2 regions of the Pantanalinema rosaneae CENA516 genome follow, and region 2 is predicted to be linked to the other one. Evidence: predicted binding sites of a transcription regulator. Region 2 holds the regulator's gene; the other holds the start of a gene.
The links. The regulator NtcA, encoded in region 2, controls nitrogen genes in cyanobacteria. The targets are predictions, from matches to a motif close to TTTGTANNNNNNNNTACAAA.
Positions count from the first base shown of each region.

Region 1: the regulator NtcA is predicted to act here: its motif matches at 4,447-4,466, upstream of ACN4EK_RS30310 (Glu/Leu/Phe/Val family dehydrogenase).

Region 1 covers NZ_JBLZFZ010000093.1:3,590-18,625, forward strand. The annotation lists gene ACN4EK_RS30290 (DNA-methyltransferase) at 1-349, shown strand, start outside; gene ACN4EK_RS30295 (Npun_F0494 family protein) at 444-851, shown strand; gene cobQ (cobyric acid synthase CobQ) at 916-2,397, shown strand; gene ACN4EK_RS30305 (2Fe-2S iron-sulfur cluster-binding protein) at 2,694-2,933, shown strand; gene ACN4EK_RS30310 (Glu/Leu/Phe/Val family dehydrogenase) at 3,006-4,301, opposite strand; gene ACN4EK_RS30315 (hypothetical protein) at 4,549-4,944, shown strand; gene ACN4EK_RS30320 (sugar transferase) at 4,967-6,064, opposite strand; gene ACN4EK_RS30325 (iron uptake porin) at 6,580-8,148, shown strand; gene ACN4EK_RS30330 (hypothetical protein) at 8,160-8,405, opposite strand; gene ACN4EK_RS30335 (WD40 domain-containing protein) at 8,573-12,091, opposite strand; gene ACN4EK_RS30340 (AAA-like domain-containing protein) at 12,088-14,217, opposite strand; gene ACN4EK_RS30345 (ATP-binding cassette domain-containing protein) at 14,301-15,011, opposite strand.
Region 2 covers NZ_JBLZFZ010000063.1:7,633-22,668, reverse strand. The annotation lists gene ACN4EK_RS26495 (DUF3747 domain-containing protein) at 1-515, shown strand, start outside; gene ACN4EK_RS26490 (alpha-mannosidase) at 603-3,818, shown strand; gene psbN (photosystem II reaction center protein PsbN) at 3,909-4,040, opposite strand; gene psbH (photosystem II reaction center phosphoprotein PsbH) at 4,123-4,326, shown strand; gene fabI (enoyl-ACP reductase FabI) at 4,483-5,283, opposite strand; gene ntcA (global nitrogen regulator NtcA) at 5,675-6,346, shown strand; gene ACN4EK_RS26465 (DUF3084 domain-containing protein) at 6,587-7,939, shown strand; gene ACN4EK_RS26460 (hypothetical protein) at 8,082-8,405, shown strand; gene ACN4EK_RS26455 (hypothetical protein) at 8,460-9,014, shown strand; gene ACN4EK_RS26450 (dynamin family protein) at 9,046-11,124, shown strand; gene ACN4EK_RS26445 (helix-turn-helix domain-containing protein) at 11,297-11,785, opposite strand; gene ACN4EK_RS26440 (metallophosphoesterase family protein) at 11,798-13,471, opposite strand; gene ACN4EK_RS26435 (photosystem I reaction center protein subunit XI) at 13,651-14,124, shown strand; gene rpoD (RNA polymerase sigma factor RpoD) at 14,310-15,036, opposite strand, start outside.

The DNA of each region.
Region 1 (15,036 bases), on a different contig from region 2:
GACTCCAAATCCTCAAGGTGCCAAACCCAAGGATGTGATTGAGATCCCCACCCTATGTAATGGGATGCGAGAAAAGACAGCCCATCCCACCCAAAAGCCAGAGGAATTAATCCGTAAATTTGTGTTAGCTTCGTCCGATCGCGACGATTTAATTGTTGACCCATTTTCCGGATCGGGAACCACGTTAGTCGTCGCCGAGCAACTCGGGAGAAAATGGCTAGGATGTGACCTCTCTCCCCAATACAATCAATGGGCAATTCAACGGTTACAAACGGTACAACCCCTGCCCGATCGCGAATGGTTTTGGCGCGATCGCAAAAATGAGGAACGTCGCCGCCGAATTCGCTAGGCTATAGCGTGTGTCTCACAATTTTGCCTAAGATAAAGATTGTTAATCTGAACTGTTGCCAAACTATTTCTCGCCACGACACCGTAACTTTGCCATGACCGTTACTCCTACCCCTCGGCAATCGATGCAATATCCTGACCGAACCATCACCCGGGCAGAACGGGCAATGCGGTGCGCTCCGTTTCGGCTCCAGCTATTTACCACCATGATTCAGCAGAGTGTGGCACTACAAGCGATCGCCCAAACAGGAGGAACGGACGGTCAATACACCACCAAACCCTTGTCCGAACTCGCCGTTGAGCAAGAACTCATGTGGTTGATTCAAGTCGGGTTACTCCGGCGGGAAGTCGATGGTCAGGGATTAACGGATAGTTTCCGTGTCACACCGCTAGGTCGGCAATTAGCTGAACAATGGCAACGGGAGCCAGGGCGGGATCACGCTCCGTCTTGGCGCGATCGCCTTTATAATGCACTGAATCGCTGGTTACGGCTGAGTATATAAAGGCTAGAAGATTCAGAATCACTGAATTCTGGATTCTGTGTCCTTCACCGCTTGGGAGTTTTGCATGAAAGCCATTATGGTTGTGGGAACAACATCCCATGCAGGCAAATCACTAATTGTTACCGCTATCTGCCGAATTCTGAGTCGGCGGGGTTGGCGTGTTGCCCCATTCAAAGGGCAGAATATGGCATTGAATGCCTATGTCACCTCTAGTGGTGGGGAAATCGGTCATGCTCAGGCAGTGCAGGCGTGGGCGGCAGGAGTTGTGCCAGCCGTAGAGATGAATCCGATCTTGCTCAAGCCTCAAGGCGACATGACCTCTCAAGTAATCCTCAAAGGCAGGGCGGTCGGTCGGGTGGGGGCAGCGGATTACTATGAACAATTTTTCGAGCCAGGATGGCAGGCGATCGAAGAATCGCTGCATCGGTTAGGCGAAGAGTATGACCTGCTGATCTGTGAGGGAGCAGGCAGTCCCGCCGAAATTAACCTGAAGCACCGCGATTTAACCAATATGCGGGTGGCGAAATATTTGAACGCTCCCACAATTCTGGTTGTGGATATCGATCGCGGTGGCGCATTTGCCCATGTGATCGGAACACTGGAATTGTTAGAACCCGAAGAACGGGCTTTAATTCGGGGGGTGGTGATCAACAAATTCCGGGGGCAGCGATCGCTGTTGCAGTCGGGCATTGATTGGTTGGAACAACGGACTGGCATTCCCGTCGTGGGTGTGATTCCCTGGTTAGATCAAGCCTTTCCGGCGGAGGATTCCTTAAGCCTGTTCGATCGTCACAATACTGCATCCAATGGCGATATTAATATTGCCGTCGTGCGGTTACCCCGGATTTCTAACTTCACAGATTTTGATCCCCTAGAAGCCGAACCCTCGGTTTCCCTCAAATACATCAGTCCCAAACAATCCCTGGGCTACCCGGACGCGGTGATTATTCCTGGCTCCAAAACCACGATCGCTGATCTGATCGTGCTGCATAAAACGGGCATGGCAGAAGAAATTCAGAACTATGTCGCTGCCGGAGGAACAGTCCTGGGGATCTGTGGTGGGTTCCAAATGCTGGGCAAAATCCTGGCTGATCCTGAAGGCATTGAAGGGCAGGAAGGACGCTACAAGGGCTTAGGGCTATTACCGTTAAAAACAGTGATTGCCGGACAGAAAATCGCCCGTCAACGGCTCGTCAGTTCTAATTTTCCCCAGGAAGGTTTACCTGTAACCGGCTATGAGATTCACCAGGGCAGAACCCGGATGATGGAAGATGCGACTGAAGTCACCCATGCGTTATTTGATGACCCCAATTTAGGTATGGTAGATGAGACGAAATCCGTCTGGGGGACTTACCTACACGGCATTTTTGATAATGGGCCCTGGCGGCGTGCCTGGTTAAATCGCTTACGGCAACAACGAGGGCTGAAATCCCTCCCAACCGGAGTGGCGAACTACCGCGAACAACGGGAACTTAGTTTAGACAATCTGGCTAGCGAGATCGAACCTCACCTGGATTTGACTCCATTTTTGCCAGAGCAGAGCTAACGAATTGAGGTCAGTCAATGAATGAGGAGTGGGAAGGGTGAGGAGGTCAGGGAGATGGGAAAGATGAGGGAGAGCCGGAAGTAGATCCAGTTGTTCTGAGATGCTCTGGCGATCGTTCCTCTGGGGTTAATTTAACTTCCAGGCTTTAAAACAAAAATTCTATAGGGCATCATCAAACACCCTATAGAAATATCCCTAACCCTTTCGGTGCAACGTACCCGTTTGTCCTTGACCTCTACAGTAAGGGTTAACTCCAGAAAATCCGACGACGTTTAGACATTTTTTAGAATCCTGCCATGAATGTTTGCATTCACTTCTTGCCCGATGATGTGACGATCGCTGCCCAACCGGGAGAACCGCTACTAGAGGTCGCTGCCCGCGCCGGAATTTCGATCCCGACCGGATGTTTGATGGGTTCCTGCCATGCCTGCGAGGTGGAATTAGAGGATGGCGAAACGATCTGTAGTTGCATTAGCACCGTTCCGGCCGATCGAGAGCACCTCACGATCAACCTATTCTCTGATCCAACCTGGTAACTGACGATCGCGAATTTAATCAAGTAGGGTGGTCATGAAGCCGTAACGCACCCTACGAAAATCGCTAATCATTTAATGGTGACCATTAATGTAATAGTCGCGAGTACCCTTTGCACTGATGGCTTCTCCCAGGCGGTTAATCGCATGAACATAGGCAGCCGTCCGCAGGGGAATCGACAGATCCTGCGCGATCGACCAGATGCATTCCGCCTCCTCGACCATCCGGACTTGCAGCTTTTGGTTGACCTCTCCCAGGGACCAGTACAAGCCACTACGGTTTTGTACCCACTCGAAGTAGCTGACTGTCACCCCACCCGCATTGACCAAAATATCCGGAAAGACATAAATGCCCTTTTGATCCAGGATCTGGTCGGCGGCTGACGTTGTCGGGCCATTCGCTACTTCAAAGATGATGCGGGCTTTGATGCGATCGGCGTTCGCGTCCGTAATCTGATTTTCTAAGGCGGCGGGAACGAGAATATCCACATCTAATTCCAACAAGTCCTCGTTCGTGATTAACTCGTGACCTTCCGCTAAATTGCAGACACTACCATCGCAATACATGGCTTTAATTCCCCGCGTGGAGTTTTTAAACTGCCGAATGCTGGGAATATCCAAACCCGATTTTGCATAGACCCCACCCTGGGAATCGCTGACTGCCACAACTTTATACCCAGCCTGAAACAGGAGATCCGCCAGATAGCCACCCGCATTACCAAACCCTTGAATGGCTACGGTAGTCTCCTGCGGCACCCGATCGAACTTGGGCATCATCGACTGAACGACAAAATACGCTCCCATAGCTGTTGCCGTTTCCCGTCCCAGGCTACCGCCCACCCCGATCGGTTTGCCAGTCACCACTGCCGGACAGTAATAGCGTTTGATGATGCTGTACTGATCCATCATCCACCCCATAATCATGGAGTTGGTGTAAACATCTGGTGCCAGAATATCGACATCCGGCCCAATAAAATCCGCGATCGCGTCAATATAGCCCCGACTCAACCGCTCTAATTCCATGCGGGAGAGGGACTTCGGATTGACTGTAATCCCGCCCTTGGCTCCCCCATAGGGTAGGTTTAGTGCCGCACACTTAAAGGTCATCCAGAACGCTAAGGATTGCACCTCATCCATGTTCACATTGGGATGGTAGCGCACCCCACCCTTACCCGGACCGCGCGTGTCATCATACCGCACCCGGTAGCCCTGGAATACTTTCAATGAACCATCGTCCATCCGGACGGGAATCGACACACTCAGGCTAGTTTGCGGATACTTTAGAGACTCGATCGCATCTTCTGAAACTGTGGTGTATTTCAGGGCTTGTTCCAGCCGTTGACCGGCATCCGATAAGAGTGAACCTGCCATATAGGGCACCTTCTCAATATGAATTTCTACCTATTTACCGGACAAAAACTTTAGCAATAGCAACAAATGTTTGTCCTACTTCCATCATTCCCCAGCCTGAAAAAACTAGTGGCGGATTGATCCCCACAGCAATAAAACGATACAAACTGTAGCCTTTGATACAGATTTTTTGACGCAATTGCCTACGGTAAAATAGAGTAGGAAGCCAGTATTGCCTTGAACTGCACGAGATCAGGAGTGATGTCCTATGGTTAGCCCTGTGTTATCCCGAAACTGGTCGCCACGATTCTGCTCCGTCCGCTTCAGCACCGTGTTCTGCCTCAGTACGATGCTTGCCGTTAGCCTGAATGGGATTGCCAGCGATCGCTCGATCGCAGCAGAACCCATGCCCAGCCGTAAAAGTGATCTGGTAGAAGACAACTCTACGGTGCGAGCGGCGGATTTAGGTGACACATTGACCATAACTTGCAACGTCATCACCCCATTGGTACAGCATCCTCAATGCCCGATTGGGGGAGGTATTCGCCCCGGTGAAAGCTGGTTTGTGGTCAACCAACTGGCAGTCGCGCAGGACGTGCACCTGATGCCCTACCAAATTGAACCAGAGCCAGAGCAACTAACCGTGATCAATGCCACGTTTTAATGCCACAGGTTCATGATGCGGTTTAGACGGCTCCAGAATCTTTATTGAAGATCACCCAAATTGTTTTGAGGATCAGCTTGAAGTCATACATCAAGCTCCAGTTTTCCTGATATTTCAAATCCAACCGGACAATATCCTCAAAATCTAATACCGACGATCGACCGTTCACCTGCCACTCGCCCGTCATACCCGGTTTAATATCCAACCGTTGCCACTGCGGAATTTCGTACCGCTCGACCTCATCTGGGGTAGGTGGACGGGTGCCTACCAGGCTCATTTCACCTTTCAGCACATTCCAGAATTGCGGCAGTTCATCCAAACTGGTTTTCCGCAGGATTCGCCCTACCCTAGTCACCCGGGGATCATTGGCATTCTTAAAAATTGCCCCACTCGCCTGATTTTTCACCAAATGCTTTTTCTTCTCGGCATCCGTCACCATCGAGCGAAACTTCCACATGCGGAACCGCTTACCCATAGAAGAACAGCGAACTTGTCCAAAAAAGATCGGTCCAGGGCTATCCAGTTTAATCGCTACGGCAATCGGGATCAATACGATCGCGGTAATCCCCAACCCCACGATCGATCCGGCAATATCAATTAACCGTTTCGGTAGCGATTTAACCGACGGATGGGTGACAAACGGCTGACCCGGTTTAACAATATTCATCAACCGCTTCGGCATCGATCGTCCGGGTAACGGGTTGGTCAACAACTGAGCCGATTTAATGGATGTCACCGCCGCAGGTTGCGCTGTACCCTGAGTTGTGGGTGCTTTCATTGGCGCTTCCGATCGTTGCTCGATCACAAACATCTTATCGAGCGCCGCCAGTGATAGGGCAGTCATTACCTGGGGTGGCACATTTTGCAAAATCAGTTCCAACTGCTGTTTTTGGGTCAGTTTGCGACTGGCAACTAGCGCCCCCATTCCGCTACTATCCATGAACTTTGTCTGCCCAAAGTCTAAAATCACCCGCTTTAGTTCAGGGTGATCCTGGCAAACTTGCTGAAACTGTTGTTTGAAGGAAACCGCTTGAACCACCGTAAACGCCGGAGGTAAGTGGATGCGACAAGTATGATCCGCGATCGTTACCTGACAGGTGTTATCGTTTGACTCAACCACAGTATCAAGCTCGACTTCATGTAGGTGGGCTAGATAATCAACCGCAACATGCGGATAAACCAAATCATGACCTGAATACTCTGTAGAACCAGCTAAATATCTATCTATAAAGAATTTAAATAGTCTGATACTACTCGTTACGTCGATATAGTTTACGCCATGATGTTACTCAGATTTATGGGTAAATGTCACGGGGTTTGGCTAAATCTAGAATGCCCTCAAACTGAGGACAGCTTGCTATCATTGCACTGCCTGATAATTCCCTTTAACTACAGCCCTCTTTTCATGCCTTCTATTTTGATTGGATAAAGATTTGGCGTAAATACATATTGTTTTGATAAAAGATTTGAGGAATTAGGCTCGGTTGGCAGTTCCCTGTCCGTCAAGCTGAAAGGCTAAACCACCCGGTTCATGCATCCGGTTGAGACTAAGATGCCAGTCCTATCAGGGTTGGGCTTGGCTATCCATCGTCAGGTGGCTGAAGGTTTGTGTGTGTGGTTACGAGGAGCGATGGCATGAAAAGACAAAATTGGCTGATCGGAGGGATCAGCTACCTGGGAATCAGTTGGATTGGATTGGGCTGGCAAGGAGAGGTCGTGGCGGCGGCAGTTCCATCTCTGCCTGGATCACCAGTCGCCCAAGCCAGTGGCAACGGGCTCAACACCTGCGCCGATCCCTTAACCTGCTTGGAGCCCTTCGACGACGATGACCCGATGGCACAGATGCAAACCTTGGAAGCACTTAGTCAGGATGTGTCCCCTACCGATTGGGCATACCAAAGCTTACGATCGCTCGTAGAACGCTATGGGTTGCTGGTCGGGCTCCCGGATGGCAGCTTTCAAGGAAATCGCGCCTTGACGCGGGAGGAGTTTGCGGCTGCCGTGAGTCAAGCGTTGGCTCTATTAAGGGAGCGGGCGGGTTTAGATCAGGAACAATTACAGGAAGATCTGCTGATTCTGGAACAGTTACAGCTAGCCTATGGGGCGATCGCGACGGATCTCCAGCAACGAGGCGATCGGCTGAATCAGCAACTCGCCCAACTGGAGCAGCAGCAGTTTTCTACCACCACAAAGTTATCGAGTCAAACAGTGGGGGTACTGACCAATGGCAGTGGAGCAGCAGGAACGATCGTCCTGCGAACTCGCCTCAACTGGCTTACCAGTTTCACGGGGCAGGATTTACTGCATACGCAGCTAGAAGCAGGGAACAATGGCGGGGATGCGATTAGTCTGGCTCACGATCGTCGCCAGAATCGGCTCGGAACAGAAGGACTCCTGGCAGATGGCGGTGGCTTAGATTATGTGGCGGTTAGCCCCCAAGCTCAGCTTCGGAAGCTTTACTATAGTTTCCCGGTGGGCACAAATCTAAATTTAACCGTAGGAGCACGGTTGTCTCCCAGAGACTTTATTGACTACAACCGCTTTGCCAATGACTCAGCGACCAATTTTGCCTCTAGTTTTTTTGCTAACAATCCGTTCATTGTGCAAAATCAGGTCGATCGTCCGGGTGGGGCTGGCGTTGTAGTTACCTGGCAGCCCAGTCCTCCCCTGACCGTCCGGGCATTATATGTCGCCGCCGATGCCGCCGATCCCGAACAAGGGTTCTTTGCGGATAAGTATCAGGGCAGTGCCGAACTGGAATATGCGTTCACTAGGGATCTCGTCCTGCGCCTGCAATATACCGCCGCCAAGATCAACGGCACTCAGATTTCCGCCGGTGGGTTGAATGCAGAATGGGCATTAAATCGCCAATTTGCTATCTTTGGTCGGCTAGGGATGGCTGGCTATCACGGCTTTAATGACATCCTCGATCGCGACCTGGACTTAACTCCCAAAACCTGGGCGATCGGTATGACGGTGCGTAATTTAGTCATTCCCGGATCTACCGTGGGCATCGCTGCCGGGCAACCCTTTATTGACAGTGATCTGGGGGATGCTACTCAAACCAACATTGAGGCATACTATAGCTTTTTAATTAATGACAATATTAGCTTCAGCCCCCGCCTAATGGTTGTGACCAATCCAGACAACGATCGGGCTAACGCCATTTGGGAATGGGCAATCCGGATGGTGTATACATTCTAAAGCCAGTTCCACTAACCGGAAATTTCCTTAAAGCCAGGATCGCTGCCTCCTCGCGTGGGTGGTTCAGGCGGGTCAGCAAAGTCAACAATAGAATGTAGCGGGGTAGTTCTGTTGGAGATCAGTTCCGCCTGCCCACAATTCCCCTTGTAAGGCATTTCCGCTTCACGCCCAACTTTGCTTACACTGGGCAAGCTAGCCGCAAAAGCAGGAGTGCCATTAAAGGCAATGAGTACAAGAACGAGTGCAAGTTTGTTCATTGGTTTCCCCTTCCTTCCCTCCAGAATTGATGTTAGAGGAGAAGTGATTTAACAGGTCTACCTACCTACTATTTTACTGCCAAACCAAAAGTGTAGATCAACAGTAGGACATAGACCAGGCTTAGTTAATTTTTCACTGAGGTTCTGTCTGCTCCGGAAGCTCTAAATCAAAGGTCGGTTAGCGAAGACTTGGAGCAGATACTTGCCTCTTGGGGGTGAAGAGCAAGATAGTCTTTTAGCCAGGTACAGCCACGATCTAACAAAGCATCGAGTTGCTCAATTCGCCACAGCCGTACCGTACCATCTTTTCCGGCAGCTACCAGATATTGTCCATCTGGACTAAAGCTAACACTATACACCCGACCTTGAAATCCGCGAAATGACGCGATCGGCTGACCAGCCACTACTAACCATACTTGCACAGTGCCATCCTGTTGGGCAATTGCAATACTCTCCCCATCCGGGCTAAAGCTAACATCTAAAGTTCCGCCTCCAGTATTAAATCTGTTTAACGGCTGTCCTGATAAATCCCATAGTCTGACTGTACTATCAGTACCTACAGTAGCAATTTGACTACCCTGGGGACTAAACATAGCATCTAAAACACTCCCTTGATGCCCAGAAAGTTCAAGCACCTGCTGACCAGATAAATTCCAGAGACGAGTCATGCCATCGGCTCCGGCTGTAATTAACCGCTCTCCATCAGGACTGAAGTTCACACTATAAACTGGTTTTTGACTAACATTCCACTGAGCTAATTGTTCTCCTGATATTGCCCAAAGCCGAACAGTACCGTCGTTTCCCGTACTGGCAATTAGGGGTTTAGTCGGACTGAAACTCAAACCATAGATGGCTCCCTGATGCCCACTGAATTTTGTTCGCGATCGACCCATCGTATCCCAGAGCCGAATCGTACCATCCTGACCTGCTGTGGCTAGCCATTGTCCATCTGAACTGAATTTAATGCTATTGATGCCTTGCACATGTCCCTTCAATGCTGCTAACTGCCGACCCGAAGCCTGCCAGAGACGAGCAATGCCATCTTCACCCGCGGCTGCAATCATCTGACCATCGGGACTAAAGCTAACGCTCCAAACATCGCGGCGACTGGCATTCAGTTGAACAACTTGCTGGCGAGAAGTTCCTTGTAAATTTGACAGGTTCCAGAGCCGTACCGTTGTATCCCAACTCCCAGAAAGCAGATGCAGGCGATCGGGGGCAAAACTGATGCTATACACCCAGTTCTGATGTCCTCTCAGTTGAGCTAACTGTTCACCCGATAAATCCCAAATCCGAATGGTGTTATCGGCTCCAGCCGTTGCCAAAAACTGTCCATTTGGGCTAAAACTTACACTGAAAATTAGATCTCGGCTACCTCGCCACTGTGCCAATGCTTGCCCAGATACACTCCAAATTCGCACGGTTTTATCTGCCCCAGTGGTTGCTAATTGTTGACCATCAGGACTAAAGCTCAGGCTAAACACTCCACCTTGATGCCCTTGAAATTGCACCAATTGCTGCCCAGATAGATTCCAGAGGCGGGCGGTATCATCTTGGCTCGCGGTGGCAATTTGTTGACCATCCGGACTAAATTTGGCTGCCCAAATATCCTGACGATGACCACGTAACTGCCCCAATTCCTTCCCCGTCAGATCCCAGATCCGGGCGATCCCATCTGCCCCCCCCGTGACCAATCGTTGTCCATTCGGACTAAAACTGACTGACCAGACCTGCCCCTGATGCCCTTTGAATTGGGCTCGTTCTTGTCCAGTCAAATCCCACAATCGGGCAATCCCATACTCTGAAGCCGTTGCCAAATATTGACCATCGGGACTAAAACTAATACTCATGGTCATTTTGGCTGCCCGATCGATCTTGATCGGGAACTGTTTCAGCAGTTGACCCGATAAACTCCATAACCGCACTGTGCCATCTTCTGAAATAGTGGCAAGGCTTTTGCCATCCGGACTGAGGCTAACACTATAAATTTTTCCCTGATGACCAATGAACTGATTCTGTTCATAGATCTTGTCCAACATAATGTTCAGCGCTAACCAGGGAATTGTAGTGAGAGAACGTTGCCGAGATGAGAACCGATTTTGATTTGCCTGTAATTCTCGCCCTGCTCTCATTCCGGCAAGTAGCGCTTCAATTTCTTGAGTTTGAGCTGTTACAGGATCAGAAATAAACTGGCGTAAAGCATTCACACCTGCTTGCTCTAGCTTCAGCCCTTCCTGGGCGGCCTTGGTGACGATATTTGCCCAGACGATGATGGCGATCGCGGCGATCGACATTACGACCAATCCAGCGAATCCCTTACGAATCGTGCGTTTGGCTTGACGTTGGGCTGCTGCCAAAATTTGATTCGCTTGTTGTTGGGTTTCTAATGCCAGTTGCACCTGTCGTTTATCTAACTCCTGGCTGGCACGTAAATATTGGTAGTCCCAATCACTCAAACTTTTGTAAGCCGACCATTTCAAAGCATCCTGTAACGCCTGCCCTTGCAGGAGCCGGGACTCATCCTGACAGTCAGAAGCCATCCATGCCGCAAACGCTTCTGCATAGGGACGGAGGGCAGCTAGTTCAGCTTCTACCCAACCCAGATTGAACACGGCTTGATAAATCGGATTACTGACTCGTAATAAGCCTTGGCGTTCAACAATCAACCCCGATAGCCGTAGTTCCATGTGTTCCCGGCTGTTATCGATCGGTAATTGAGTCGTTTGCAGCAGTTGTTGATATAACCCTAATAAGCGCGATCGCTGCCGTTCGTCTCGCAACAAGCGATCGCGAATCGTCCGCAAATGTTCGGGCTCATCTTGAGCTTCCCAATTATTGACAATACGGGCAATGACTAAATTTTGTAGCCAGACGACTTCCGTTCCCGCCTCAACAAAACCAGGTGCAGAGTGTACCAATTTACAAAGCTTTTGGGTCAGGAAAGGTTGTCCTCCCGTCCAGCGCAGAATTTCGTGGAGTAACGCTTGGGGATCACTGGACTTAGCCGCTAATCCCACCAGTAGAGGTTGAGCCTCCGGCGGTTGAAAGCCTGCCAGGTGAATCGCTTGTCCGATATTAAAAGGAGTCCGGCTTTTGTCCTGAATTAGATCAGAGGGTGTGGCAACCCCCAACAGAGCAAAGGTGAGTCGCTGGTAGTGTGGTTTATCCGCCCGATCGTTATAACAGTCACGAATCAGGGCAAAAAAATCATCGGTCGAGAAATTGAGGCTGAGAATACTATCAATCTCATCAATAAAAATGACGATCGCGGATGACAGGTGGGCTAACACCACCGTTTCCAGCAACTCGCTCAAGCGTTGCACTGGCGACAGATAATCGCGATCGCGCCACCAGGTTCGGAGATTAATTACTTCGGTCAGGGCAAAACCATTGATCAAACCCCGCGCAATTCCGGCATACCACTGGTCTGCGGTAATATTCTGGCTACCAATTTTGGTCAGGTCGATCGCGGCACAGGCAACTCCATCTGCCTGCAACCGTTGCATCGTCCGAACTCGCAGGCTAGATTTGCCCATTTGCCGGGAGTTCAAGACATAACAAAAGGCTCCGGCAGTTAAGCCGTCATACAGGTCAATATCCGCCTGCCGCATGACATAGGTAAGCGCATCAACGGGTAAGCTACCGCCAACCTGATACTCATAACCAGTCTGAAGTGACGTGTTCATGGGGCTACTTGATAGAGCAGCATCGATTCGGTAATGCCTTTTAACTGGCAGTTACCCAAACTCGTTACCTGTAACGATAAATGGTTTTTGATTACATCATAAACAGTCTGGGAAATACACACTTTACCGGGTTCTGCTCGGGTCTGAAGTCGCGCCGCAATGTTGACTCCCACACCCATGACATCCGTACCACTAAACATTACCTCCCCTAAATGCACCCCAATCCGATGCACCAGCACATCATCCGGGGGCAAACCGATCGCATTCGTTGTCAGCGATCGTTGAATTTCTAAGGCACAGGCAACGGCTTTCACGGCACTGGCAAAATACATCAACAGTCCATCCCCAGTGGATTTCAGTACCAGTCCCTCAAACTCCTGACACAAATCAATCATGCATTGAAAGTCACGATTCACGAGTTCCAGGGTATGGGTCTGGTCGGCTGCCATCCGCGAGGTGGAATTGACCACATCTGTAAACACGATCGCCGCCAGAATATTCTCTTCCTTGAGATTACAGGTGGGCAGAAACGGGAGCCAGCTTGCCGCCAAGCGATCGCGAAAATAGTGGCGATACAGGTTGCAGCGGAAGGTGACATCATTGCCCTGCAAATGCACCAATCCCATACTATAAAGCTGGAATGCCTGCACCGAATCCAATCGCACTGGGGTTTTGGCAGTGACCAATCGCTTAACGGCAAATGCCATTTCGGAGTGGCGCTCCAGATTCCACAAATGTCGTCGCAGATGATCGCCATACAGCCCCGCATCGGTAGGAGCCGTTTCCAGCAATTCCTCTAGAGTTAAATCGCGGCGAGCAATATGATAGAGGGCTGTCCGGACTAAGTAAGGATGTCCGCCGACCATTGCCATTAACTGCTCGACAGCCGCCGTCGTCCAGCCTAAGCCGTGGCGATATGCCAAATGTTTGATTTGGTCAGGCGTGAACTCAGGGAGTTCGATCGGCAATCCCACATTAAATGGCGATTGGTTCACATTCATCGGAATATATACTTCCGTCGAATGCACCACGATCAGCCGCAGTTGCTTCCACAGGTCACTATTTTTCGCGGATTCATGCCATGCCCGTAATAAGCCGAAAAAATCAGCCGCCAGTTCGGCATGGTTAAACACCATATCCACTTCATCCAGACATAGCACCAGGGGATCGCTGATTTCTGGGAGCAGATATTCCTCAAAGTAAGCCGTACAATTATCTTTACTACCGAAAATTTCATCCCAAAACTCCGCTAACCGATTCGGTAAACGCAACCGCCGCGTAATGCTGGCACAGAACCATTTGAGAAACCTATCCAGATCGCTAAAGATCGCCGCATCAGCAATTTGAAAGGTCAACGGTACCGTTCGATATCCCTGTTGTCCGGCATAATGCATCACCCGCGCCATCAACGAGGTTTTCCCCATTTGTCGGGGAGCTTTAATCCGAATCAGGGCACCCGGTTTGACGATCGCTTCATAGCAGCGTTCCTCGATCGGGGGGCGCTCTACATAAAACGCGGAGGCGAGATCCACCTGCCCTTCTGGCAACTCCGGTTCCGCTACTGGCAACGGTAAAGAAGTTGAGAAGAGGGGATAGGATAGGGCAGCTGGAGTCTCTAAGTCCTCTACCACATGCCTGACGGGTTGCTGGTTTTCGATCACCCCTAGAATTTCTCCCAAAATCCTGGGGGTATCTTCAAACGACTTCCATTCCCGTTGTTGAATCTGGTGCAGGTAGCCCCGCAGGTTGTAGCTTAATGGCGAATCTAGGGGAAAATTGACTCGAATGGGGAGAATCATCGGCGTATGGTTCGGGCGACTGTCCTGAAGTTGCTTGGCTCGCCGTACCTCTTCCATCACCATTTCGCTAATCGCCGCCTGCGGTGACAGCAGCAACAGGAAATAATCACACTCCTGTAACTCTTGATCAATCCGCTGTACCCACTTTTCGCCCATGTGGATACTTTCACCCGCCATAAATGCCGCATACCCAGCCGTGACTAAAGCATCATGCAACTGTTGAGCTAAACTCTGGTCTGGCTCCTGGCTACGGTAGCTGATAAACACCCTGGTAGTTTTTGCTTCGATCGCCACCGCAATTCGTTCTGCTGGTTGAGAGAGAGTCATCTGAGATCTGAGCGATTATCCCATAGCATATCTACTATTGTCGGTCTTTCCACCGAAATTCCGATATACCCCATCCAGGTAGATTATTGTCGTGCCAGTAAGGGAGCCGCTTGCAGCAATGTTTGCGTATAGGGATGGCGAGGGTGGGTAAAGATATCCTCTGTGTTACCCAATTCCACAATTTTGCCCGCATTCATCACCGCAATGCGATCGCAGAAAAACCGCGCTACCCACAAATCATGGGTAATAAATAGATAGGTTAGTTCAAACTCCTGTTTTAATTCTCTCATCAAATTTAAAACCTGGGTTTGTACCGTGGCATCCAGCATACTGACCGGCTCATCGCAAATCACCAGTTTCGGATGGGTAATCAAGGCGCGGGCGATCGCCACCCGTTGCTGCTGTCCACCTGATAGCTCCGACGGGTAGCGACGATAGTAATCCTCTGCGGGCAGCAATCCAACCCGCTCTAGCATTGCCAACACCTGGACTTTCGCCTGGGCTGAAGTTGCCAATCGATGAATCAGAAGTGGATCCGCAATACTTTCTCCCACGGTCATCATCGGATTCAAGCAAGCCCGAGGATCTTGAAACACCATTTGCATCTGCCGCCGTTGTTGCTGGATCTCCTGGCGGGATAACCGAGTCAGATCACGTCCCAAAAACTCCACCCGACCCGCCGACGGTCGAATCAACTGCAAAATTGTGCGGGATAACGTACTCTTCCCACAACCCGACTCCCCCACCAATCCCAACGTTTCACCGGGATACAGCTCCAGGTCAATCTCATCCACTGCCCGAATCGTCTGCCCCCCGTCA
Region 2 (15,036 bases):
CCAAAATCCATCTAGAACCGGGATGGCGACTGACCAAGCGGGTCTATAACGGTAGCGCTTTGGGGCACATTTACTTAACGAATGACCAGACGATCGCTAGTCTGAATGCCTCTGCTTTAGCCGTTAGACCCCCGATTACAACGCCTACACTGCCAACTACTCCGGTGAAGCCACCCACCCCAACTCCAACTCAGCCGACCAATCCGCCGGTTGTCACCCAGCCCGTCACCCCCTCGCCCGTAACAGGTAAACCGATCACCCAGCCGCCGACGGTTCCTCCTGTATCGAGCAAGCCAGTGACCCAGCCGCCAACGGTTCCTCCCGTGTCGAGCAACCCGGTGACACAACCGCCGACCGCTACTAACCCAACTCAGCCTCAGGCTGAAGCGAAGAAGTATCCCTGGTGGCAGTTCTGGAATTGGGGCAAACAACAGGTACAACCGACTTCCACCCAAACCGCTGCTCCCAGGGTACTGAGCCCGGTCGTTGTGCCGACTGTTCCCGTGAATAACTAGGGGGATGGCATCATTGTTGCAACTGGCAGCGGCAGCCGCATGATGAGATTGCGCCTCGATCGAAGGACTAGATGAGTGGAATGCCTTGTGGCTGTTATCCTTTGGGTGGCAACCAAGGCATTCTTTCCTGTGTGTAAGTTGAACGATTCGGATTCCTCGCTGACAACCCAAATTACGACAACGCTGGAGCAACTGCGGCAGCTAACCCAAACCAGCGTCCAAACGGGCTGGCGCTATTGGCAGGGTGATTTGCCAGTGGCAGAGGCAACCTGCTCTGAGCATTGGTCAACCTGGACAACCGCGACTCTCAACGCGAGAGATCATCTGCCCTGGGACAAAGGACGACAGGTGCGCTGGTTTACTCAAGTCATTACCGTTCCGGCGGCGTTACAAGGGTATCCCCTGGAGGGGCTATGCCTGCGGTTGGCGCTCTTGTGGTGGGCAGAAGTCGCTCAGGTGTATGTCAATGGTGAGCTAGTACAGGAGGGAGACTTATTTGATTGTGCGCCTCGCTTATTGCTGAGTCCTCAGGTCAAGCCCGGAGAGACGATCGCGATCGCGCTGCGGTTAGTCAGTCCCAATCATGATGATGGGGCATTAATGAAATCGGTCTGCCATTATGAGGCTCCGGATGCAGAGCAGCCTCTGGAACCGAGTTTTGTTGCCAATGAATTTGCCGTACTCCATCGGTTTCTAGACCAGTTTGTGCCGGAACAATTACCTGAATTCGCTACAGTCCTGGAGCAAATTCCCTGGTCTACACTCAATTCTGCTTCCAGTTCTCGGCAAGCCTTTGATCAAGGGTTAGCGGAGTTACGCCGATCGCTTCAACCCCTGGCGGCTCCGCTCAAACAACGACAGATCAAACTTTTAGGACATGCTCATCTGGATATGGCATGGCTGTGGCCTTTGCAGGAAACCTGGCATGTGGCGGAACAAACCTTTCGATCGGTGCTTTCCCTGCAACCCAACTTTCCAGAACTGATTTTCTGTCACTCCACTCCAGCGTTGTATGAGTGGATCGAACTAAATCGCCCCGAGCTATTTGCCCAAATTCAAGCCCAGGTGAAAGCGGGAACTTGGGAAATTGTCGCCGGATTCTGGATTGAGCCAGAGTTGAACCTGATTAGCGGCGAGTCGATGGTGCGGCAGTTGCTCTATGGACAGCGTTATATCGAAGCCAAGTTTGGTGCGGTATGCCCGATCGCCTGGGTGCCGGATACCTTCGGATTCTCCTGGCAATTGCCCCAACTTTTGACTCAAGCGGGGGTGGAATACTTTGTCACCCAAAAACTGCGCTGGAACGATACTACTAAATTTCCCTATGACTGGTTTTGGTGGCAAGCTCCCGATGGTAGCCGCATCTTGAGTTTGATGTCAGCCCCGATCGGTGACGGCATTGATCCGATTAAAATGACCGACTTTGCCTGGAATTGGGAAACCAAAACCGGAATTCCCGATTCCCTCTGGCTACCCGGAGTGGGTGATCATGGTGGTGGGCCAACCCGCGACATGCTAGAAGTCGCCCGTCGTTGGCAACACTCCCCCTTCTTCCCCGACATTGAATTCACTACTGCCCTCAACTACCTACAATCTCTCCCCGTATCTTCTCCTACCTCCCTATCCTCCCCATCTCCCCCATCTTCCCTCCCCCTCTGGAACTCCGAACTCTACCTGGAATACCATCGCGGCTGCTACACCACCCATGCCGATCAAAAGCAATGGAATCGTCATGCCGAAACCTTGCTGTACTCCGCCGAACTCTGGGCAGCCTTAGCGACCTTCGCGATCGCCACTCCCTATCCCAAAGCTGAATTAGAACAAGCTTGGAAACTGGTGTTACTGAATCAGTTCCATGACATTCTGCCCGGTTCCTCGATGACTCAGGTGTTTGTGGATGCAGAGCAAGATTGGTTGGCGGCGGAACGGCTAGGATCAGAAATTCTCTACAGTGGGTTAACCGCGATCGCGCAACGAATCACTTTACCTGAGCCACCCCATCCCGAAGCCCGACCGATCGTGGTGTTTAATTCGCTGAACTGGACACGATCGCATGTGATTGAACTGCCCGTCGCTTTAAAGACTCAGGTATTGGGTGTTTACGATTCGGAAGGTCAACCCGTTGTCTGTGAGCAGACGGCAACGGGTGAGTGGCTATTCTGGGCGGATCAGATTCCCGCGATCGGCTATCGGCTATTTTGGTGGCGATCGTCATCCCAACCATCAGTCAATTTACCCACCCTGACTGTTCCAGAAACATTTGTTTTAGAGAATGAAGCGCTCCGAGTAGAGGTGAATTCTGAAACGGGTGATTTAGCCAGCGTCTGGGACAAACTGGCTCAACGAGACGTGTTAAGTGGGGCAGGCAACCAGCTCCAAGCCTTTGAGGATTACGGTCAGTATTGGGATGCCTGGAATATTGACCCTAACTATGCCCAGCATCCCCTACCACCCACTAAATTACAGAGTATGCAATGGCTGGAACGGGGAACGCTGCGATCGCGCTTGCGTGTAGTCCGGCAATTAGGCAACTCGATCTTTGAGCAAGACTATGTGCTGGACGCTGGCTCACCCTGTCTGAAAATTGCGACGCAGGTCGATTGGCAGGAACGGCATGTGTTGGTGAAAGCGGCATTTCCCCTGACAGTAACGGCCGAGATGGCAACCTACGAAATTCCCTGTGCGGCAATTCAGCGATCGACCAATCCCCAAACCGATCGAGAAGCGGCTCAGTGGGAGGCTCCGGCATTGCGCTGGGTCGATTTAAGTGATGGTGATTATGGAGTCAGCCTGTTAAACGACTGTAAATATGGCTATGATGCTCAACCGCATCAACTTCGCCTGACGTTGTTACGGGGTTCGGAGTGGCCGGATCCGGAAGCCGATCAGGGACATCACAGCTTTACCTATGCCCTCTATCCCCATGCGGGAAGTTGGCAAGCCGCACATACCGTTCGGCAGGGTTATGAATTGAATCTACCCTTACAAGCGATCGCTGTGAAGGATCAGAAGTCCGCGATCGCTCCATCCTTATCTCCTGTAAGTTCATTCCTCGATTTGGCAGGCGACTCGCTCATCCTGATGGCATTCAAACAAGCGGAAGCCGTTCCCGATGAATGGGTCTTACGCTGTTATGAGGCGCATGGTCAGGAGGTCGAGTTGCAGGTTCATAGTGATCTTAAATTGCAGTTAGGGCAGCCTGTGGATCTGCTGGAACGGGCGATCGCTCCTCAAACAAGTCAGGGGCAAACCACTGTGGTTCCCCCCTGGAAAATTGTCAGTTTTAAGGTGATTCAGGCATAATCTGGGAGCGTTGGGGGAGGCAGGGGCATGAAGGGCCGGGTTTATCCCCGTGAGCCGGATAGCCGTGGTTTCCCCTAACGCTGAACCTGCTTAGTCTTCATGATCTTCAAAGGGATCATCTAAATTTTTGGCAGGAGGCCCAAACGCGGTATAGATGGCATATCCCGTTAGACCCACCAGGACGGCACAGATCGAAATATTAAGAGCTATTGCAGGTTCCATGCGTGAGAAAAATTATGAGTACCTTACCCCTATAATGTTACGAAGAATAACAAATTCTGTCGAGCTTAATCATAGGTGACTCATGGCACAGCGGACTCGGTTGGGAGACATTCTGCGTCCCCTGAATTCTGAATACGGTAAAGTTGCTCCTGGTTGGGGAACCACTCCCGTGATGGCAACGTTCATGGCGCTATTTTTTGTCTTTTTGCTGATTATTCTGCAAATCTATAACTCCTCTCTGCTGCTCAACGACTTTAGTGTTGATTGGCGCAGCATTGGTGGCTAAACCGATTTAGTTCACAACTGAAGCACTGTTTATTTAACTTGCCCCGGTTCTGCCGGGGTTTTTTGTGGTCAGAAGATTTCTGAATATTTACATGCGATCGCTGGGATGCATAAATCTTAAACACCCCAGCGAGTTTACTCATATTTAGCCGATGACCTATGCCATGCCTAAGATTTCGTAGCCCGCATCGACATAAAGGATCTGCCCGGTAATGCCGCTTGCCAGATCGCTACACAGGAAGGCAGCCGTGTTGCCCACTTCTGTCTGCGTCACGGTTCGGCGGAGGGGTGCCACTTCCTCAACGTGGTGGATCATATCCAGAATGCCGCCGACGGCTGAAGAAGCTAACGTCCGAATCGGTCCTGCCGAGATGCCATTCACCCGGATATTTTGGGGACCCAGATCAGCCGCGAGATACCGCACACTCATTTCTAATCCGGCTTTAGCGATCCCCATCACGTTGTAGTTGGGGATCACCCGCACTCCACCCAGATAAGTCAGGGTTACGACACTGCCCCCTTCGGTCATTAAAGGCTTGGCGGCAGCACAGAGTTTCACCAAGGAGTAAGTGCTGATGTCCATTGCCAGCGCAAAACCATCGCGGGAGGTTTCGACGAAGCCACCGGACAAGTCATCTTTATTGGCAAAGGCGAGGCAGTGAATCAGAATGTCTACCTTGCTCCACTTTTCCCGCACCGTATCGAAGGTAGCCTGAATTTGAGCATCATCCTGAACGTTGCAGGGGACAAAGAGGCTGGGCTGTAATGGTTCCACCAGATCGGCAACTTTCTTTTCCATCTTGCCCTTCTCATCCGGGAGGTAAGTCACCCCGATGTTGGCTCCGGCCTGGTGAAGTTGCTGGGCAATGCCCCAGGCGATCGAGCGGTTATTCGCAATCCCTGTAACCAGGGCGTTTTTTCCTGTCAAATCCAGCATGGCGATCGGTACTTTATGCAATGATTAAGCGCACCTATGAGAATACTCAAAGATGGGGTACAACGGTAGCAGATCTGATCATTCAGATGTTCTGAATGCCACCATTCTGCCGTTGGTTGCTGATCTCAGGTAGCGACGCAATCCAGTTGCCCTCAAGCGATCGCGGAATTTTTCTGACACAGGCTAAAATCCTCAATAAAATTGGGATAATTCCTTCTAAGCTGGTTGCATCGGAGGGCGATTGACTCAATTTAGTTAGCGAACGAACGAAATACTTCTGACCGGAAGTAATTTTGTAGCAAATGGCACAAAAAACCACTGTGAAGTAAGTTTAAGTGTTCTAAGTTACAGATCTGTTTAGTAAACCTCACCGTTGTTATCTGGGCAACGTTCATCGCACCAGTCAGGGGATATGGTAGTGACGCAAGATCAGCCGCTGGCATCAGTATTCCGCCAAATGAGTGGGGGAGCATTTCCGCCCGTTGTTGAAACCTTTGAACGAGGCAAGACGATCTTTTTCCCGGGTGATCCAGCCGAGCGGGTGTATTTTTTGCTCAAGGGGGCCGTGAAGCTTTCACGGGTCTATGAGGCTGGAGAAGAGATTACCGTCGCCTTATTACGAGAAAACAGTGTGTTTGGGGTGCTGTCCCTGATTACTGGGCATCGGTCTGACCGCTTTTATCATGCGGTTGCCTTTACACCTGTAGAGTTACTGTCAGTGCCGATCGAGCAAATGGAGAAAGCCCTAAAGGAAAATCCTGAGTTATCATTGGTCTTGCTTCAGGGATTATCCTCGCGGATCTTACAAACCGAAATGATGATTGAAACCCTGGCACACCGGGATATGGGATCACGGCTGGTTAGCTTTTTGTTGATTTTGTGTCGTGATTTTGGGCTACCGACTAAAGATGGAATTACGATCGACTTGAAACTGTCGCACCAGGCAATTGCAGAAGCGATCGGGTCTACCCGAGTGACCGTAACCCGCTTATTGGGTGATCTACGCCAGGACAAAATGATCTCAATCCATAAGAAGAAAATCACGGTTCACAATCCAGTTACCTTAAGTCAGCAGTTTAACTAACCTTCTGACCCCATTCGCTCCTCCTAATCGCAATAACTGAATAGACATACGGTAGGCTGTAGATGAACTTTCGCCCTGAGGATTTCGTCTGCCAGGTTTTTAGGACTCTGCCATGCAGATTTGATGGGTGAAAGTCTGGTGCAATGTCTGGGGACACGGTTTCCGGGGTAAAGCAGTCTATTAATCTATTAAAACGATGCACTTGAGCGATCGAGGCAGATAGGGCGTTTGGGAGTGTCGATGTCCATTGGGTACATCTTAATTTTGGCGGTGTTGGTGTTGGGTGGGGTGATTGCTACGGTTGGCGATCGGCTGGGAACCAAGGTGGGCAAAGCTCGACTGAGCCTGTTTAACCTGCGACCTCGGCGGACGGCGACGTTAATTACCATTCTGACGGGGGGGATTATTGCGGCTTCCACCTTAGGTGTCCTGTTTGCGGCCAGTGAACAATTGCGTACAGGGGTGTTTGAACTCAATTCGATTCAACGGCGACTGCGGAAAACCCGCTCTGACCTGCGCGAGGCGAGAGATGAAAAAGAGCAGATTGAAGACGAACTGGATCAGGTTCGCTCTGATCGCGCTACGGCAAAGAAGCAACTTACCCAAACTCGACAACAATTAACGGAAACGAATCAGTCCTTGCAAACGGCGATCGCGGAACGTTCCCGTGCCCAGGCAGAGCGATCGCGGATTGAAGCTGAACTGGGTCAAACTCGCAGGCAACTGGCGGTCGTCTCAGAACAAGGGGGTCGATTACGGTCAGAGATCAGCCAATTGCAACAGGAACGCAACCAGGTGATTGCTGAACGGGATGCCCAAATCGCAGATCGAGAGCGGGTGATCCAGGAGCGGGAAGGGCAACTGAAGCAACTGGAAGTTCAGCAGGACTATCTGGCGCGGGAAGTGGGTCGTCTGGAACGGGAAGCTCAGGGTTTACGCCAGGGCAACTTAGCGGTGCAGCGAGGGCAGGTGTTAGCGACGGCAGTGGTGCGGGTGGTTGACCCGGAACTGGCACAGCAAGCTGTGGATCAACTGTTGCGAGAGGCGAATCGATCGGCGTTGCAATTAGTCCAACCGGGCACAAAAGAGCAGGAGCAGATTATTCAGATCACAAAGCTAGAGGTCGAGCAATTAAATCAACAAATTAACGATGGTCAGGATTACGTAGTGCGAATTTCTTCCGCCGCTAACTATCTGGTGGGGGAGCGTTCTATCCAGGTGTTTGCTGAAGCTGTCCCCAATCGCCTTGTCTTTCAGCAGGATGATCTGGTCGCCGCGACCTCATTTGACCCGTCCACGTTATCTGACGATCAGATGCAACAGCGGATTAATTTATTATTGGCGGCGGCGGGATTCCGGGCTCGTCGTCTGGGCATCTTAACGGATACCGTCCAAATTGGGCGAGTGCAAAATTTGATTGTATTTATCGATAAACTCAAGCAGTATCGGCAATCGGTAGGGCTAAAAGCGATCGCAGCGAATGATATTTATACGGCAGGCCCATTAAAGGTGGAATTGCTGGCTGAGCAGAATGGGCAGGTGTTATTCCGAACTGAAAATAACAATGGCTTTGATAGCCCAAACCTTAAATAAATGGCGGTAGGGGCAAATTCAACTGATTTGATATTGGCGTTCTGGAATTGGGAAAGTTAAGGTAGAGCAGCATAGCGATCGCTCGACAGGCTTCGCTGGGTATCGTTTTTGCTTTTTTCTCTTTTGCTTCTAACGGTGTCTCATGAATCCCCAAAATCTAAATGATGACGAGCTTCGACGCAGAGAGCAGGAGCTTCAGGAACGTGAACGAGCATTGCGCTTACGAGAGCTAGAAGCTGAAATTATCCAACCTCCGATTTCACCCACTGTCAAACATGAGCCGTCCGAACGGGGGGTGCGGCAGCGATTTCGGCAAATTCAAAATGTCGCGACCTTTGTCGGATTGGTGATTGTGGTAGCGGTGGCGGTGAAGATGGCCAGCCAAATTGCCATGTTCCTGATGGTAGGTGTGATTGCCTGGGTTGCCTACATGCTGTTCTTTAAAGGCAATCGTGCTAAACGTTAACCGGAATTCTCGTCGATCGCAGTGATACCTAATAGAAGGTAGCAAGGATATCCTATGCAAAACTGGCCTGCCTGGTTGCCCATGCCCCGTTCCTGGTTCAATGGGCTATTGCTAATTTTGTTCATGACTGGGTTACAAGCGGCAATTCCGGCGGTTTGGTGGCTGATCGCGTTTTTAATTCAGTGGTTTCCTCGGATTGGTAATCTGCTGGTCATTCTGATATTTCTGCTACCCATCCCGGCGATCGCGGTGTTGCATCACTGGTTACATCGCACGTTGGATCAGTTTTTTCCGGATAGTCGTCTGCCGGAAACCGAGTCTACGCCTGGTCTGTTCCCTGGTTTGATTAGTTGGTGGGAAGGGTTATATGGCTGGGTGAGTAATTATCTGTCGTTGTTGATGGCGACGGCGTTGCTCAGTCTGGTTTCACCCTTACCGAACCTGGTTGACCTGAATTTTGCGGTCATGCTTCAGGCGCAGCCATTGCCGATCGTCGTTTGGCAAATCCTGCCCTTAGTGGTGCGAGTGATCATTGCCGCCTATTTCTATCAGTTTGAATATGTGATCCAACGTCATTTCATGGCGATCGGGGCAAGTAATCACCGTTAACTGATGCTGTTCTTCTAACTAACCATCCACTATGACCATGAAACTTGAAACAACTGGCTTTCTGAGTGATTTGGAACGGGTAGCCAGGGTGCGCCAACAGGTTGCCAACCACATGAGCAAAATTGCCGAAACACTGACTCAGGCTGAATATGATGGTGAGAAAGCGTCGGGCAAACTGGGGCTAGAGCGGGAGATCGAGGATATGGTGACGGCTAGCAAAAACTTGCGGCAAGGTGTGTTTCGGTTGCTAGTGTTAGGGGATATGAAACGGGGCAAAAGTACGTTGCTCAATGCCCTACTCGGTGAGAATTTGCTACCCAGTGATGTTAATCCCTGTACGGCTTTACTCACTGTTCTAAAGTATGGACCTGATAAAAAAGTAACCATTCACTTTAATGATGGTAAATCGCCCCAACAAGTTGATTTCCATACGTTTAAACAGCGTTATACGATCGACCCTGAGGAAGCCAAAGAATTAGAACAAAAGAAACAACAGGCGTTTCCGGATGTTAGTCATGCGGTGGTGGAATACCCGCTAGAACTGCTGTCGAAAGGGGTGGAGATTGTGGACAGTCCGGGGCTGAATGATACTGAAGCTCGAAATGAATTATCTTTGGGCTATATCAATAATTGTCATGCAATTTTGTTTGTTCTGCGGGCTTCCCAACCCTGCACCCTGGCAGAACGCCGCTATCTGGAAAACTATATTAAGGGGCGGGGTTTATCCATCTTCTTCCTAATTAATGCCTGGGATCAGGTGCGGGAAAGTTTAATTGATCCTGATGATTTAGAGGACTTAAAGGAAGCCGAAACCAAGCTGCGTAAAGTATTTCATGCCAACCTGGCAGAATATTGTCAGGTGGATGGCTTGGATTTATATGATGAGCGAGTGTTTGAAATTTCGGCAATCAAAGCCCTGCGGCGACGCTTAAAAGACCCGAATGCCTCTTTAGAAAATACTGGTTTTTCGGAGTTTATGGGCGCTTTAAATACCTTCCTGACTCAGGAACGAGCGATCGCTGAATTGCGCCAAGCTCGCACCCTGGCACGTCAGACCTATACGCGGATTCGCGACGCGATCGAACGCCGTATTCCCTTGTTAGACCAAGACATTCAAGAACTGAAACAACGGATTATTTCGGTTGAACCGCAGTTCACTCAATTAGCGTCGATCTGTAATGAGTTTCGAGATGAGATCCGTAACGTCCGCGATCGCAAGTCTCGCCAAATTGCTGATTCCTTTAAGACCTATGTGTTGGGGATGGAATCGACCTTTGAGCAGGACTTTTTGCGTTACCAACCCGCCCAACTGAAGTTTTTGGATTACCTCAGCCAGAACAAACGGGAGGAATTTAGTGCGGCGGCGCAACAAGCGTTTCAGCAGTATGTCAATGACAAGTTTTTTGCCTGGACGCTGACCGCAGAACGGGATTTGAATGATGCCTTTGGTCACTTATCCCGTAGTGCGGCTAAGTATGGTGCTTCCTACGCCGAAGTCACAAATCAGATTACTGAGAAGCTGACCGGGCAAAAAATTCAGGCGCGACCTAACGCCTCGATCGATGACGATGGTTCTCCCGGTTGGGCAAAATGGGCAATGGGCTTATTCTCGCTGGCAACAGGGAACTTTGCTGGCGCGGCAATGGCAGTAGCGGGATTTGACTTTAAGAGTATCTTGCTCAACTTCTTTACCTCGGCGGGGATTGCGATCGTGGCTTCCACCTTTTTTGGGTTGGCAACCGGAGGCTTATGGTTCATTCTGATCAGTTTGGGGGTAGGGGCGTTACAAGCGGATCATGCTCGGCAAGAGTTCACGAAAGCCCTGAAGAAGGAGTTAGTCAAATATTTGCCGCAAATGGCACAGGAACAATGGCAACCGATTTATAGCGCGGTACAGGAGTGTTTCGATGTGTACGAACGGGAAGTGATCAAGCGGGTCAACGATGACATTCAATCCCGACGGGCGGAGCTCGATAACCTGGTGAAGCAAAAGGAATCCCACGAAATTAACCGGCAGGCTGAATTAACGCGCTTGCGGACGGTGGAGACCACGGTCGGGACGGAATGCCAGGATCTAGAAGCAACGTATCAGACCTTGCTATCGCTGTAACCTTAGGAATGAGAATGAAATAACTTGAACAACTTTAACCTTTTACCTGTACGGGCGCGGCATACCCTCCGGGAAGCAAGCTATGGCAAGGGCTTCTAGGTCGATCGCAAAGACTTTTTACCAAATGCCACGCCCCTACGCCAAGAATTACACTTTAATAAATCCCCGCTCCTTAGGCTTCTTCATAGTGAAACTGGGCTTTTTCAGCAACTAACGTTAGATATTTTGCCGAAGCTCGGGTGGGGGCATACACTTCTTGCTCCCACTCACTCACTGTTTGCTGCCGCACGCCTAATTCTTCGGCTAATTGGGTTTGGGTAAAGCCCATGTGCGATCGCAGGGCTCGAATGAGTTCACCATTCCACTGCACAGTCCCGTCGATGCGCTGGACTTTATAAATCTGTGGAGGTTTACGAAAGGTGACTTGCTCGTTGGCTAAATCTAATTGTGCTACGAGGTAGCCTGCCGACATCCAGGCACTCGCTTGCAATGCCCCTTTACTACGGTTACTCCACCAGCCCCGTTGTTTGCGGGCAGACTCAGGTAACGCGATGCCAATCACGGTTTCGATTTCGGCAAAGGTAAGGGTGATCTGCGAACGATCGTTGTGCCGCAAATACTCTAATAAAGGCTGATACTTACTGCCGCTATGTAACACCATAGAGACGCAAAACTACTCCTTGAGGGCAAATTGATCAAATTTCACGGCATCGGCATTGGGGGTGCGCGTATCGAATCGGTAACTGCTGACTGTCCCGGTTCCCGTGTCTAAAATACTAAATGCGGTAATCTCATTGCTGGCAATATAAGGTATAGGCTGACCATTATCGTCTATGAGGGGGGCGATCGTCGGGACGATCGGTTCTAAGCCATTGGGATCGCCTAACGGCACATAGTTTTCGGTATATCCCAGTGGGACTGGACGGGGATTTTCACCGACATGGGCACCGTAGGAATTGCCCACATTGGAAGACTCCAGAAAATGCATACCCCCCGGACTGACAAAGCGGTTCCACAAATGGGAATGCCCATAGAATACCAGTTGAGTTCCAGCCGCTTCTAATAATGGCATGACATCTCGAATCAGGTAGTCATTCTGCTGAGGATACTCGTAGCGGATCAGGACGATCGCTCCACTGGCATCCCGTTCAATCACCGGCACTGGATCGGTGTAGGCAGGAACGCTATTGGTGCCGAGGGAATGGGGGGGATGATGTAGCATCACGACTTTGTATGTTGCCTGCTGAAAGGCGGCAGACTGCAATTCCCGCTCTAACCATTGATATTGGGGACTACCGGGTGCGATCGCTTCAAACAGATGTTGACCATAGCCCCAATGCTCGGGGGCATCGAAGTCCTGCGATCGTTCTCGGTAGCGTCCTCTGACATTCTCCGCCAGGCTGGGAGAGCGCCAAATTGTGGTAGCGTACAACACAACTAATCGCAGATCACCAACTGTAACGGCATAATAGTGTTTCCCGACCGAGGGACGTTCTGGCAGGGTAAAAAGTTCCTCGTAGGTATCCGTATTAAAGGAGTGTTGTTTGATCCAGGCATCGCGCAGAACCGGATCATGCTGGGGATTAATCGTGTCTACCTGATGCAGATAAGCCGCCTCGGCGACCGATCGCGGAACGGAGTCAGCAAATTGCTCCCGCAGGCTGGTGTCCATCCGAAACCGCCCCATCACTTCATGGTTGCCGATCGCGGCATAGAGGGGCGCAAATTGGATGATCGCACCTCCTTGGTAGGAGGTAGTTGTCTCTGGGGTCGTGATCTCATAGTTGGCGCGACCCTGTAACACGGGAAAAAATGCATTGCCGCGCCGATCGTCGAACCACTCTGAGGCGCGATCGGGGATGTTGACTAAATCCCCCGCAAAGAACACCGCATCTACTTGCCCGACGGTCTCCACGACTTTTTGCAGGTTGGCGGCGACCATTGGCTTCAGTTGGTGGTCGGAGGTCAGCAGGATTTTTATTGCTTGACCGGGTGATGGTTGCGGAGACAGGGTAAACACATCGCTGGTGGCGACCGCGCCGTCCTCCCGGATACTGATCACCTGATAGGGAGTCCGAATATTGGCTACTAAGCCACTGACTTCTGCCTCATGCCGCCAGATCGATCGTAGGGTGGGCTGGTGAATCGACTTCTTCAGTTGGGAATCCTGATCCTCACAGGTGCGGGTGAGCCGTTGAGTTGTTGCCGTAACATTTTGTTGCAATTCTGCGCCATAAACCACCCGATGCTCGACTCCAGCAAATTCCGTAAACCAGACTACCCGTACCGCCGTTTCAGTCGGCAACTGGAGAAAGGGATCGGTCAAAAGCCTGGGTTGAGCGGACATCAGCACAGCACCGGAAACAACAACCGATCAATACCCTAATCTTCAAGTCTGTCGATCAGCAATAGTTCCTATTAACTTTTCTGAAGGAGTTTGCCAATTCTGAGATTTAGCGCCCCTGACCTGTTTAGAATTAGTTTCAATTCTTCTGTAGCGTTTCAAATACTCAGGAATTATTAAACATGGCCGAAGATCTTGTGAAACCATATAACGGTGACCCCTTCACAGGACACCTATCCACACCGATCAGCGACTCTGCCTTTACCAGAGCATTTATTGGTAACTTGCCCGCCTACCGCAGAGGGTTGTCTCCCCTATTGCGTGGGTTAGAGGTTGGTTTAGCACACGGCTACTTCCTGATTGGCCCTTGGGTCAAATTCGGGCCCCTGCGTGACTCGGATGCTGCTGCTCTGGGTGGACTCATCTCTGGGCTAGCCGTCATTCTGATCGCTACTGCCTGCATGTCGGTTTACGGACTAGTAACCTTCCAGGGAGATAACGATAGCGCCTCTGACTCATTGCAAACCTCTGAAGGCTGGAGCCAGTTTGCTGGTGGCTTCTTCATCGGTGGTATGGGTGGTGCGTTTGTAGCCTTCTTCTTGCTGCAAAACTTCGTTGTTGTGGACTCGATCTTCCGGGGCATAGTCAATAACTAGTTGAATCAGATCTAACTCATTGACCCTCGTTGATCAATAGTTTCTCTTCTGGAAACGGCTTGATCAGCGGGGGTAATTTATTGGGATTTTATCCAGGGATGTGCTGAAGTTTCAGATAGCAAAAAGCCCAGCCATTGAACGGACTGGGCGAGATTAAAGTGGTTTAGTTCAAAGTGAACTAACGATTAGCGAATGTACTCTTTGAGGACGCTATTACGGTTAGGATGGCGCAACTTGCGGAGTGCCTTGGCTTCAATTTGGCGAATCCGTTCGCGGGTGACGTTGAAGATCTGACCAATTTCTTCCAGGGTCTTCATCCGACCGTCATCTAGACCGTAGCGTAGGCGCAGAACATCCCGTTCCCGAGGGCTAAGGGTATCCAGCACACTTTCCAAGTCTTCCCGCAGCAGGCTCTTTGCCACCTGATCTTCTGGGGTTTCGCCATCGGATTCAATAAAATCACCTAGCCGAGAATCTTCTTCTTTCCCGATCGGGGTTTCCAGAGAAATCGGCAGTTGGGCGGACTTGGCGATAAAGCGCAACTTCTCGATCGTCATCTCCATGCGAGTGGCGATCTCTTCTTCCGTTGGCTTGCGTCCCATCTCCTGCGACAACAGCTTGGTGGTCTTCTTAATCCGAGAGATGGTTTCGTACAGGTGAACCGGGAGGCGAATGGTGCGGGATTGATCCGCGATCGCCCGGGTAATTGCCTGACGAATCCACCAGGTGGCGTAGGTCGAGAACTTATACCCTTTTTCGTGGTCAAACTTTTCCGCTGCCCGAATCAGACCTAAGCTGCCTTCCTGAATTAAATCCTGGAAGGACAGGCCCCGGTTCATGTATTTCTTGGCGATCGAAACCACTAATCGCAGGTTCGACTGCACCATCTTGTCCTTTGCCCGCCGACCCAGG